Dyadobacter pollutisoli: one gene and its partner. The protein of the gene in region 2 interacts with the protein of the main gene of each other region in a pairwise test. Links are inferred from orthologs where the notes say so. Each region holds a gene or a part of one and is shown on either strand. Other genes may lie near its edges.

Evidence for each region. The genes of interacting proteins can lie anywhere in the genome.
Region 1: the proteins of menB (region 2) and rfaD interact in binary tests that used the Escherichia coli proteins (3 or more experiments, as listed by UniProt). The link is inferred for Dyadobacter pollutisoli from one-to-one orthologs.

What each region holds. Positions count from the first base shown.
Region 1 is NZ_CP112998.1:4,185,999-4,190,788, reverse strand. What follows is about bases 1-2,978. They hold rfaD (ADP-glyceromanno-heptose 6-epimerase), read right to left. Parts: upstream 1,984-2,978; coding sequence 1,018-1,983; downstream 1-1,017. Other genes in these bases: lpxB (lipid-A-disaccharide synthase), read left to right, coding at 2,585-2,978; ON006_RS17120 (6-pyruvoyl trahydropterin synthase family protein), read left to right, coding at 2,163-2,582; sufB (Fe-S cluster assembly protein SufB), read right to left, coding at 1-838. In the rest of the region: more of lpxB, read left to right, coding at 2,979-3,688; ON006_RS17110 (TlpA family protein disulfide reductase), read left to right, coding at 3,792-4,790. UniProt on the Escherichia coli protein: Catalyzes the interconversion between ADP-D-glycero-beta-D-manno-heptose and ADP-L-glycero-beta-D-manno-heptose via an epimerization at carbon 6 of the heptose.
Region 2 is NZ_CP112998.1:2,620,401-2,626,834, reverse strand. What follows is about bases 1,837-4,645. They hold menB (1,4-dihydroxy-2-naphthoyl-CoA synthase), read right to left. Parts: upstream 3,749-4,645; coding sequence 2,924-3,748; downstream 1,837-2,923. Other genes in these bases: ON006_RS10790 (AMP-binding protein), read left to right, coding at 3,894-4,645; ON006_RS10800 (EVE domain-containing protein), read right to left, coding at 2,465-2,875; ON006_RS10805 (hypothetical protein), read right to left, coding at 1,837-2,475. Also shown: ON006_RS10810 (class I SAM-dependent methyltransferase), read right to left, coding at 1-806; more of ON006_RS10805, read right to left, coding at 898-1,836; more of ON006_RS10790, read left to right, coding at 4,646-4,955; ON006_RS10785 (hypothetical protein), read left to right, coding at 4,958-5,731; ON006_RS10780 (helix-turn-helix domain-containing protein), read right to left, coding at 5,736-6,434. UniProt on the Escherichia coli protein: Converts o-succinylbenzoyl-CoA (OSB-CoA) to 1,4-dihydroxy-2-naphthoyl-CoA (DHNA-CoA).

The DNA.
Region 1 (4,790 bases), 1.6 Mb from region 2 along the record:
CTTTATCACCAGGGTACCAGTTTTGTACCGTTGAATATTTAACATTCGCGTTTTCATGTGCGAAAATCTCTACGACAGCAGCATGCAACTGGTTTTCGTCACGCATCGGAGCGGTACATCCTTCCAGATAACTCACGTGGCTGTCGGCGTCACCGATAATCAATGTCCGCTCAAACTGACCCGTTCCCGCCGCATTGATACGGAAGTAAGTCGAAAGCTCCATCGGGCAGCGAACGCCTTTTGGAATGTATACAAAAGAACCGTCTGAAAACACTGCTGAGTTCAAGGCGGCGTAATAGTTATCTTTTGGAGGAACAACTGATCCCAGGTATTTTTTTACCAAATCGGGATGTTCGCGGATTGCTTCGCTGATGGAGCAGAAAATGATACCTTTTTCTTTCAGAGACTCTTTAAAAGTTGTGAAAACCGACTCTGAATCCATGACAGCATCTACTGCAATGGCAACACCTGACAGTCTTTTTTGTTCGTTGAGAGAAATTCCCAAACGCTCAAATGTATCGCGCAATTCCGGATCAATGTCATCCAGGCTATCAACTTGCTTTTTCTTTTTAGGCGCAGAGTAATATTTGATCGCCTGAAAATCGATTTTAGGGTAGTGCACGTTTGGCCACTTGGGTTCACTCATGGTAAGCCACAAATGGTATGCTTTCAAACGCCACGCAAGCATCCATTCTGGTTCATTTTTTTTGGCTGAAATGAACCTGATAATATCATCATTCAACCCCATCGGGGCTTCATCTGCTTCAATATCAGTTACAAAGCCGTATTTGTATTCCGAACTGGTGATTTCCTCCAACAATTCATCTTCTTTGCTCATAGTCGTATTTGTATCACACTGTGTTTCGTCGTTATTGTAACACAGAGATGTGGGATTGAGTTTAATCAGAGGGTCAAAAATACAGAAAATTGCGGACAAATCCGCCATAGCAATCAAAACCCCTGCTACGGATTGAGCTGTTTTCAATCCGTAGCAGGGGTTTTGAAGAATAAAAAATCTTATAAATATGAGCCTGAGCTGAGGTAGTTCTTCACGTAATCGGCCACACCGTCTTCGAGGGAAGTAAATGGCTTTGTGAAGCCTATCGAGCGGAGTTTGCTCATGTTGGCCTGTGTAAAATACTGGTACTTGTCTCGAATGTCGACAGGCGTATCAACGAAAGAAATATCAGGCGTTTTGCCCATCGCGATGAAGGTATTGGTCACCAGGTCTTTGAATGTTCTTGCGCGCCCGCTACCCAGGTTATATATGCCTGAGTTCTTGCGGTGGTGCATGAAAAAGATACATACATCGATCAGGTCCTTCACATAAATAAAATCACGCATTTGTTCGCCATCCTTAAAATCAGGGTTGTGTGACCGGAAAAGTTTCATTTTCTCAGTCGCCTTAATCTGGTTGTAAGCATGGAAAATAACGGAAGCCATTCTGCCTTTGTGATATTCATTCGGCCCGTATACGTTGAAGAATTTCAATCCGGCCCAGAAGAAAGGTTTCTTTTCCTGCTGCAATGCCCAGATGTCGAATTCATTTTTAGAATCGCCGTATGGGTTCAGAGGTTTCAGCTGCGATAATGTAGATTCATTATCATCATATCCATGCTCGCCGAGGCCGTAAGTGGCAGCCGACGATGCATATACAAGGGGAATTTGATAGGCTACACACTTTTCCCAGATCTGCTTGGAATAATTGACATTGAGCTCATCGAATATTTCTTTGTCAAACTCCGTCGTGTCCGTCCTGGCACCAATGTGAAAGATGAATTCCACATCCCGGTTGTTTTGATCAAGCCATTCAAAAAGAGTATCCCTTTCTACTTTTTCCTTGATCGTTTTTCCTTCCAGATTTTCCGCTTTATCAATTTTCGAAAAATCATCAACTGCAATAATGTTTTTAAAACCATCTTGATTGAGGCGGCTAATAAGTCCGCTGCCAATGAATCCGGCTGCACCTGTTACGATAATCATGGGAGAGATTATATGTTAAACTGTAAAAAGAATGCCAGATAAGAGTACACTTAGTGGCCAATCTACTCTTAAATTTTATCCTGAAATTGGATTTTTTTTAGTTATCCGCTTGTTGAACTGCAAAACTACGGATACAAGATGTAATTTTGTATCCTATTTATTAAGTGCGAGGAAGATTTATGATTTACGTCACGAGAAAAGAGCATTTCAATGCGGCCCACCGGCTTTTCAATCCGGCTTGGTCAGAAGAGAAAAACCAGGAAGTTTTCGGGCCATGTGCCAATAACAACTGGCACGGACATAATTTTGAGCTGATTGTTACGGTTAAAGGGAAACCGGATGTTGATACCGGTTTTGTGATTGATTTGAAAGTGCTGGGAGATATCATTAAAAACGAAGTGGTAGACAAGGTTGATCATAAAAACCTGAACCTGGATGTGGACTTCATGCGTGGCAAAATGGCTTCCTGCGAGATTTTTGTAATGGAGATCTGGAATATTCTAGCTCCTGCGGTTTCGAGCGCAGCGCCCAATGCAAAACTGCATTACATTAAACTTGTAGAAACCCCCAAGAATTTCGTAGAATACTACGGCGAATAAAAATGAAATACTACCTCATTGCCGGAGAACGTTCAGGAGATTTGCATGGCTCTAACCTGATCAAGGGAATTAGAGAAAGCGACCCGAATGCGGATTTCAGGGGATGGGGCGGTGATATGATGAAGGCGGAGGGGCTGGAACTGGTAACACATTATAAGGATACTGCTTTCATGGGGTTCCTGGAAGTAGCGCTTAACCTGCGCAAGATTTCCGGATTTCTAAAAAAGTGCAAAGCAGATATACTTGCTTACCAGCCGGACGCACTGGTACTCATTGATTATCCCGGATTTAACCTTCGCATTGCGGCATTCGCCAAAGCAAAGGGCCTGAAAGTTTTCTATTACATTTCTCCAAAAGTGTGGGCCTGGAACCAGAAACGGGCTTGGAAGATCAAAAAGAATGTCGATCACATGTTCGTGATCTTTCCATTTGAAATCGATTTTTATAAAAAGTACGACTATAAGGTTGACTATGTCGGTAATCCTTTAATGGACGCCATCGCCGCATTCAAGCCTGATCCTGATTTTAAAAAGAAGAATAACCTGGACGACAGACCGATCATCGCGCTGCTGCCTGGTAGCCGGAAGCAGGAAATCACCGGGATGCTGGACCTGATGTTGACTGTACAACCCCATTTTCCTGACCATCAGTTTGTTATTGCCGGTGTTAGTAACCTGCCTTCGGCTTTATATGGGCAATATAGTTCCTCGGATCGGGCTACTATCGTTTACGAAAGCACGTATAACTTGCTGTCAGTGGCGCAAGCTGCATTGGTAACGTCCGGTACTGCCACTTTGGAAACCGCGCTTTTCAATGTCCCTGAGGTAGTTTGTTACAAAACGAGCGGATTTTCGTACGCTGTCGCCAAACGCCTTATCCGGGTACCCTACATTTCGTTAGTCAATCTGATCCTTGAAAAAGAGGCCGTCAGAGAGCTGATCCAGGATAATTTGAATGAAAAATTACTCGTGGAAGAGCTGAAACAAATTATCCCCGGCGGAGCAAAACATACGGTTCAACTCAATGACTACGCTACTTTGCAAAAGCTGGTAGGCGGCCCGGGCGCTTCTCAGCGGGCCGGGAAGTTGATTGTGGGTTATATATAATTTAATTTTATATAAAATTTAGAAACATTTAGTTCTTTCGTTTATATTTGAGAAGGTATACTATTTATTGAAATAATTAATTATTCAATAATCTCAACTACAAATGAAAGACGTATCAATCATCACGCTCAGGCTGCATAAATGCGCCGTCACCTTATTCTCAGTTCTCGTTACATTCAGCACTTTCTCCTGTCTGTCCACGAGCGAGCCTGATACCATCATCATCACCGGAGATATAGGAGATTCGCGTTCGACGCTTGAAGGGAAGAAACTGTACCTGGGCAATGCCGATACCCGAGAATTTGTGGATTCTACCTTTGTGAAGGATGGCAAGTTTAAACTTGAAATAAAACCTGCTGACAACTTTATTCCTTTTCGCAGCAGCATTCTGTATGCTACTCAAAATCCCAGGCAACCTTACCAACTTATCGGTTACAAAAATCCTTATTTCAGGAAAACCTATGAAAGTAATTTTTATGCGGATAAAGGGATAATGCGTTTAAAGAGGGATACGTCCGTCCATATTAAAGGTAGGGAGATATTTAGTTTCCTTGTCGACAAACCCAATAAGCAAACAGAAGTCGCATTCAGACATTTGTCTTTCAAAGCCAATCCTGAGCAGACTTTGGAAAAGAAAAACTATAATGCTTCGCTTGTAAAAAAATATCCATATTCAATTGATTTGATAAATCAGCTGGACTGGGCGAAACAGTCATTCAAGGATAACGAACTGGCGGCTTTGATTTCTCTTTTTGATAGTTCCGTCGTGCGCACGGCTGACTTTCAAAGCATTAACAATTATGTGCGGTTTCAGAATAAGACTGGCAGTATGTTTCCTGAGGATATTTTATTGAAAAAGCCCGATAATTCGCTCGCATCGAGTATTTTGAACGATAAATACAAATACAATCTGGTCGTTTTCTGGGCAAGCTGGTGTGGTCCATGCCGACAGGAAATCCCTCAGGTGAAGTCGCTTTATTCAAAGCATAAAGATAAACTCAACATTTCCAGCATTTCAATTGACGCAAAGGAAGAGGCCTGGAAAAAAGCTTTGGGCCAGGAGAATATGCCGTGGAGTCAATTTATAGCCAATCGTGATTCT
Region 2 (6,434 bases):
AACTCATGGTTCATCTGCGTTCCGAAATGTGCTTTGATCAGGTTTTCGACGATCAATGCTGAAAACCCGAGTGAGTAGAGGTTAATGATGAAGAAGAAATTTTCCTTTTTCAATAACAGCGCGCACAGCCTCAGAATTTCGTTCAGGCTTTCTTCCAGCAGCCATTTTTCACCGTCAGGTCCGCGCCCGTAGGCTGGTGGATCGAGGATGATGCCATTGTACTGGTTTCCCCGGCGCACTTCTCTCTGTACAAATTTCAATGCGTCCTCTACTACCCAGCGAATGTTGTCCAGGCCGCTCAGTTCCATGTTTTCTCTCGACCAGCTGATCACCTGCTTCACCGAATCCACGTGTGTAACGTCCGCGCCCGCAGCCTTGGCCGCCAGCGAGGCAATGCCGGTGTAAGCAAAAAGGTTGAGAACGGAAGGCTTACTTTCAGGAATCTGTTTTAGCTTTTTGGAAATATAATCCCAGTTGGTTGCCTGCTCAGGAAATACACCCACGTGCTTGAAGGACGATAAAGCGAGTTTACTCCTTAAATGCAATGAATTGGTCCGGTACTGGAATACCCATTTGTCGGGCATCCCGGGTTTTGAGATCCATTGTCCTTTTTCCTGCGAATTTTTATCTCTTTTAAAAACAGCATTGGATTGTTTCTCCCATTCTTGTTCAGAAAGTGATTTGTCCCAGATCGCCTGAGGTTCGGGACGGGAAAGTATGTATGGACCGAAACGTTCCAGCTTTTCAAAGCCGCCGGTATCGATTAATTGGTAGTCAGTATGTTGTTCGGGAGTAAGTAGGATCATTTTTGACTTCGGCCGTCGGCTTTCGGCGATCGGCTTTATTTTGAAAAGTAATATAAAAAGTGCCGACAGCTGACGGCCGAAAGCCGACTGCCTAATAAGCAATCTTATTCAAATAAAACACATTCCGTCTTCCCCTTGTCTGCGGGTCGCCGGCTGCGTTGGTGATGCGTTGTTCGCCCCAGGCCAGGTAAAAGTTACCATACCAGTAATCAATGTCGTCGGTGCTGGTTTTTCGTACTTTGTCTCCTTCCACATTAGTCTCGTTGGGAATCACGCGGTCGCTGTCGATCACCTGGTTTCCTTTGATGATTTTGCTTCGGATCGCTCCATTATGGCTGTAAACAAGTCTGGAATTGCCATTAGAAAATGTCTGTACCTTGATTTTTTCGCGCAGCTCCATACTTTTTACATTGTCGAAATTGATGCTGTTGTCCCAAAGTAATTTTCCATTCTGGTCTACATCGGCGATAACGGCATGGGTATATGTAAAGCCGTCGAATATCTGCTGGTTATAACCCCGGCCGCCGTACATTGGATTCCACAGGTAGGGGTTATAGAGTCCCATTCCAAACGGATAACCGATCATGCTGCCATAGCCGAGCCCGCCCATCATGTTGGGGTTCTGGTAACGGTATTCGGGATAAAAAACCTCGGCTACCAGCAGGAAATTATTGTTTTTCGGTACAATGTCATGGACGAGCAAACGGTAGTTCAGTTTCAGATCGTCGCCGCTTTCTTTCTTCTTACGAATGCGTTTTTCAATCTTCTCCTGCTGCCGTTCATTCATGAAATTGAAGAAATTCTTAAAGTCGGTGAAACTGTGATAACTCGTGAAAACAAGTTCTTTATCGATAAATTTGCTGATATACAGCCCCTGGGACGCAGCGTTATTAGAACTCTGCATATTTCGGTAACCATAAGTACCGATTACGATCCTGACAGAGTCATTCAGTACTTGCAACCGCCCGCTCAGTAGCGAATAGTCCTCCTCGGGGTCTACAGCTACCTGTGCGTACAGCTCGCCTGTTTCCTCATACGACCGTGCTACGATCCGGGTTTGTCTGCCTTTTTTTACAGCAAAAGATACATTCACCAAATGATGCGCGGTATCCACTTCCACCGTCTGGATCGCGTTGGAACCTTTGATCGCCGACGGAAGGATCCTTGTCTGGGAGGTAGTCAGCTGCGTGTATATCAGTACCGGTTCATTGCGCACCATTCCAGCCATGAAAACAGCGTAACCCAGTGTTTTGAAGTCAGTGATTTCAAAACGGTCCAATGTGTTGATTGTGAATGTTTCAACAAACCCGGGGCCTACATTCACTTTCACGATCTGGTACAATGAGCTACGGTACCTGCTGAAAAGCAGAAACACCGCCTGGCCATCATAAGACGAGGCCATATAGTCCAGGTTGGATTCAATGGGCCCATCGATCGACCAGACCCGATCGAGGTTCGTATCAAATTTTTGTACATTGAATGTACCCCTGTCCGGTTTTGAAATTAACAAAACGCCCTGCTCACCGAGCGGAACGGTTTGGTAGGCAGAATTACTGGCCAGGGGCAGCTCGATCCGCTTCACTCCCTGCGCAAACACGGATAACGACCCGCCTGCGAAAAAGATCAGCGTAAAAGCCAGCTGTAAAAATGATCGCTGATTAAGATTCATGTGCCAACGCAACAATAATGTCAAATTCTTCGGGCTTTACTGCAACCACCGACAACCTCGACAGGCGGATCAGGTCCATACCTTTGAGGCGAGGGTCTGCCTTGATTTGTGCCAATGTAACAGTTTTTGGGAAAAGCTCAACCGGAACAAGGTTAACAACCACCCACGCTTCTTCTTCGGTAGTAGGATCGGGGTAATGCTCTTTCGAAACTTTGGCCAGTCCAACTACTTCTTTGCCTTCATTGCTATGGTAAAAAAGAATGGGATCGCCCACTTTCATAGCCATGAGATTGTTGCGTGCCGCATAGTTACGTACGCCGTCCCACATGCCTTCACCCTCTTTAACGAGATGATCCCAGGAATATTTAAATGGTTCAGATTTTACAAGCCAATGATTCATGATTCAAATTTAGGTATCTCAAAACTTAGAAATGTCGCGGTCGCCTCATCAGGGAAATTTAGGGAATTTACTGAAATCCGGCTGACGTTTTTCCAGAAAAGAATTCTGTCCTTCTTTCGCTTCCTCGCTCAGATAGTAAAGCAATGTTGCATTGCCCGCCAGTTCCTGGATACCAGCCTGGCCATCCAGTTCCGCGTTGAAAGAACTTTTAAGCATTCTGATAGATAACGGGCTTTTTTCCTGAATTTTTTTGCACCATGCCACCGTGGTAGTTTCCAGTTCTTCCAAAGGAACTACCTTATTCACCAATCCCATTTGCAATGCTTCCTGTGCGTCATACTGGTCGCAGAGGAACCAGATCTCCCGCGCTTTTTTCTGACCTACAACACGGGCAAGGTAAGATGCACCAAATCCGCCGTCGAAGCTTCCTACCTTTGGGCCTGTTTGACCGAAACGTGCATTGTCAGCAGCAATGGACAAATCACAAATCACATGCAGAACGTGGCCGCCACCGATCGCCCAGCCTGCTACCATCGCGATTACAGCCTTAGGGATAGAGCGGATCATCCGTTGCAGATCCAATACATTCAAACGGGGAACATGGTCTTCGCCAATGTAGCCGCCATGTCCGCGTACCGACTGGTCACCACCGGAGCAGAACGCTTTGCCACCTTCTCCTGTCAGTATGATCACGTCAATGCGCGTGTCTTCGCGGCAGATGTGCATGGCGTCGATCATCTCCGTTACGGTTTGCGGAGTGAATGCATTGTGTTTATGGGGACGGTTAATGCTTATTTTTGCAATTCCTTCGTGCAGTGTAAAAAGAATTTCCTCGTATTCTTTAATGGTTTCCCATTGAATTGAACTGGACATAAATCAGAAATGTAAATGAATAATGAATGCAACGGATTTTAAATGATAATAGCTCCGTCGGAATAATCTGCGAAATTACAGATAGTTTGGTTTTCCTTCCAAAACAAATGAATAAGATGACACGATTCCAACCATGTTCAATAAAATGATGTGGAAAATAAATACTACCGAACTCCCCAACACGCCCCGGCCAGAGCATGCCTATTTTTCCAAAGTGTTTGACTTTATGGAGTCATGGCGGCAGGGACAGATGGAATTTACTCTGCAAACCTCGGGATCGACCGGTACGCCGAAGCCGATCCAGGTTACACGAAAGCAGCTGACAGCCAGCGCACTCATGACTGGTAAAGCGTTGCAGATTGGCAAAGGTACCCGCGCATTGGTAAGCCTGAATGCGTCTTACATTGCCGGACTGATGATGCTCGTCAGAGGTATGGAGTTGGATTGGGAACTGACTATCGTCGAGCCTTCGTCGAACCCGATGATCGGTTTGCCACAGGATGAACATTTTGATTTTGTAGCCATGGTACCCATGCAGTTGACGGCCTGCCTGGAAGATAGCCGCACCCGGCAGTTGGTTAATAATCTCGGTAAGATATTGTTAGGCGGGGCGCCGGTAGGAGTGTCACTTCAAAAGAAAGTTTCAGATCTGCAAATTCCTGTTTATCAAAGCTATGGAATGACGGAGACGGTTTCTCACGTGGCCCTCAAAAAGCTGAATGGCCGTGATGTGACAGGCCGCTACTTTTTTTTACCGGGAATTAATTTTGGTACCGATGCGAGAGGTTGCCTTTTTGTGTCGGGAGAAGTCACTAATCAACTGGTAGTTCAAACCAATGATTTGGTTGAAATTTCCGGCAATACATTTGAATGGATAGGAAGGGCCGATAATGTGATCAATTCCGGCGGTATCAAAATCATTCTGGATATCGTTGATGGGCTGATCGCTGAGGTTTTTCATGATTTGAACCTGATGAATTCATTTTTTACATGGTACCAGCCGGATGAAAAGTTGGGGCAAAAACTGGTGCTAATCATTGAAGGCTCAGCGGAGTTGGTTGTCGAGACGGATATCCTTGCAGAAATTAGGGCGCGGGTTTCCGCCTATGAAACCCCGAAACATGTTTACTTTGTGGATCAATTTATAAAAACTGCTACCGATAAGGTGGATAAACGCGAAACAGTTCAACAACTTTTCGGATCATAACAATGGATAAAAATCTTCAGATACCAGGCCAGTACATCATTCGTTTTCAAACTGCAACGGTTGTTCCGGCTCCCTATGCCCATTTTTACACTTTGCAAGTGGACATTGAATCTGAAAACGACATCATGGTGGACTTTGGAATAACTTACACCGACCGGGAAGAACTGGATGAAGATGATCTGCTGGACGAGGGCTTTTCGCCGGACGACGACTACCAATGGAACGGATCTGTTCCGACTATCTGGGTTGATGAGTTCCGCGAAATACTTGAATCGTCCAAAACGATCCGCAGACGTGAGGAAAGCGAATTTGAGGATTTTGTGGAAGTAGAACTGGAAGAAAACGGAAAAAGGGTAACGATCTATCCGGTTGACAAAGAGCGCTGGTCGTATTTTCTTCAGGAATTTATCCAGGCTATTTTTGAAACAGGGGGCAGGGAAAATCCTTTCGAACTGACTTATGTCGACAATGACGGAGACAAAGAAACGGTCATCGATCTGAAAGCATCCTTCGCGAAAAAGACATTTACGCTCAGTAAAAACAAAAGTGCCCTGCGTAACCTGGACTGGACACAGCTGCAAAAAATAATGGATACGGTTTACAAGGCTGAATTTGTACCTGACAATGCATCTGATTCCAAGCCTTCGAAAAAGGGTAAATACATTACCGCAGGCGACGGACTTTGGTACCAGCTCGGGGTAGCGGTGCTTGAAACTACATCAAAAAGCAAGGATCTCGCGAAAATCGAATCATTGTTCAATACACTTGCCAAGTAACCAATTACTCGGCTTGCCGGTACTGACTTAGTTCGATCTGGAGTTCGTCCACCAGCTGGGCGACTCTTTCCATAGACGGCTGTGGTACTGGCATTTGCAGACTGACGAAAGCCTTTATTTCCCATACTTCGAGGACATCCTGCAGCGGAACTTCGAGTTCGGGGAAATGAGGGTTATCGGATGTCAACAGCAATATGCCCGATGTTTTGACGTGATTGAATGCATTTCTGTAAATAAGCCCGTGGCTTCTCAACAAAAAGACATACTGCATTCCGTCCTTGATATCATACCAGTTACGGATAAATGTCCCGACCAGCAGCGCATTGGGATAAACAAAATCCTCCCCGCTTTCGAACGCCCTATAATAGCCGGATGGCAGATTAGGCAGCTGAAATGACGGCAGACGAGTGAGGTAACCGGGATTTTGAAAATTGCTGATATACTCCTGCTGCAAGTTGCGCGCTACCCATTGAATGGTAGGATAGCTGCTTGCCCGGTCTTCCGCATTCGCATTGAACTGACTTCCCTGATATTGATTATTGAAAACGAGCGGCTGTTCGGCTCCCGCTGTAACCACAGGCTGCTGATACGCTGCGGGCTGGCTAGTCGGCCGGACAGGTGCCTGAGGCGCAACCTGTGGCACATCACCATTAACAGGTTTCAGATTGATCTGTCTTGAAACCTGCCGGAGCGGTGGCTCGGG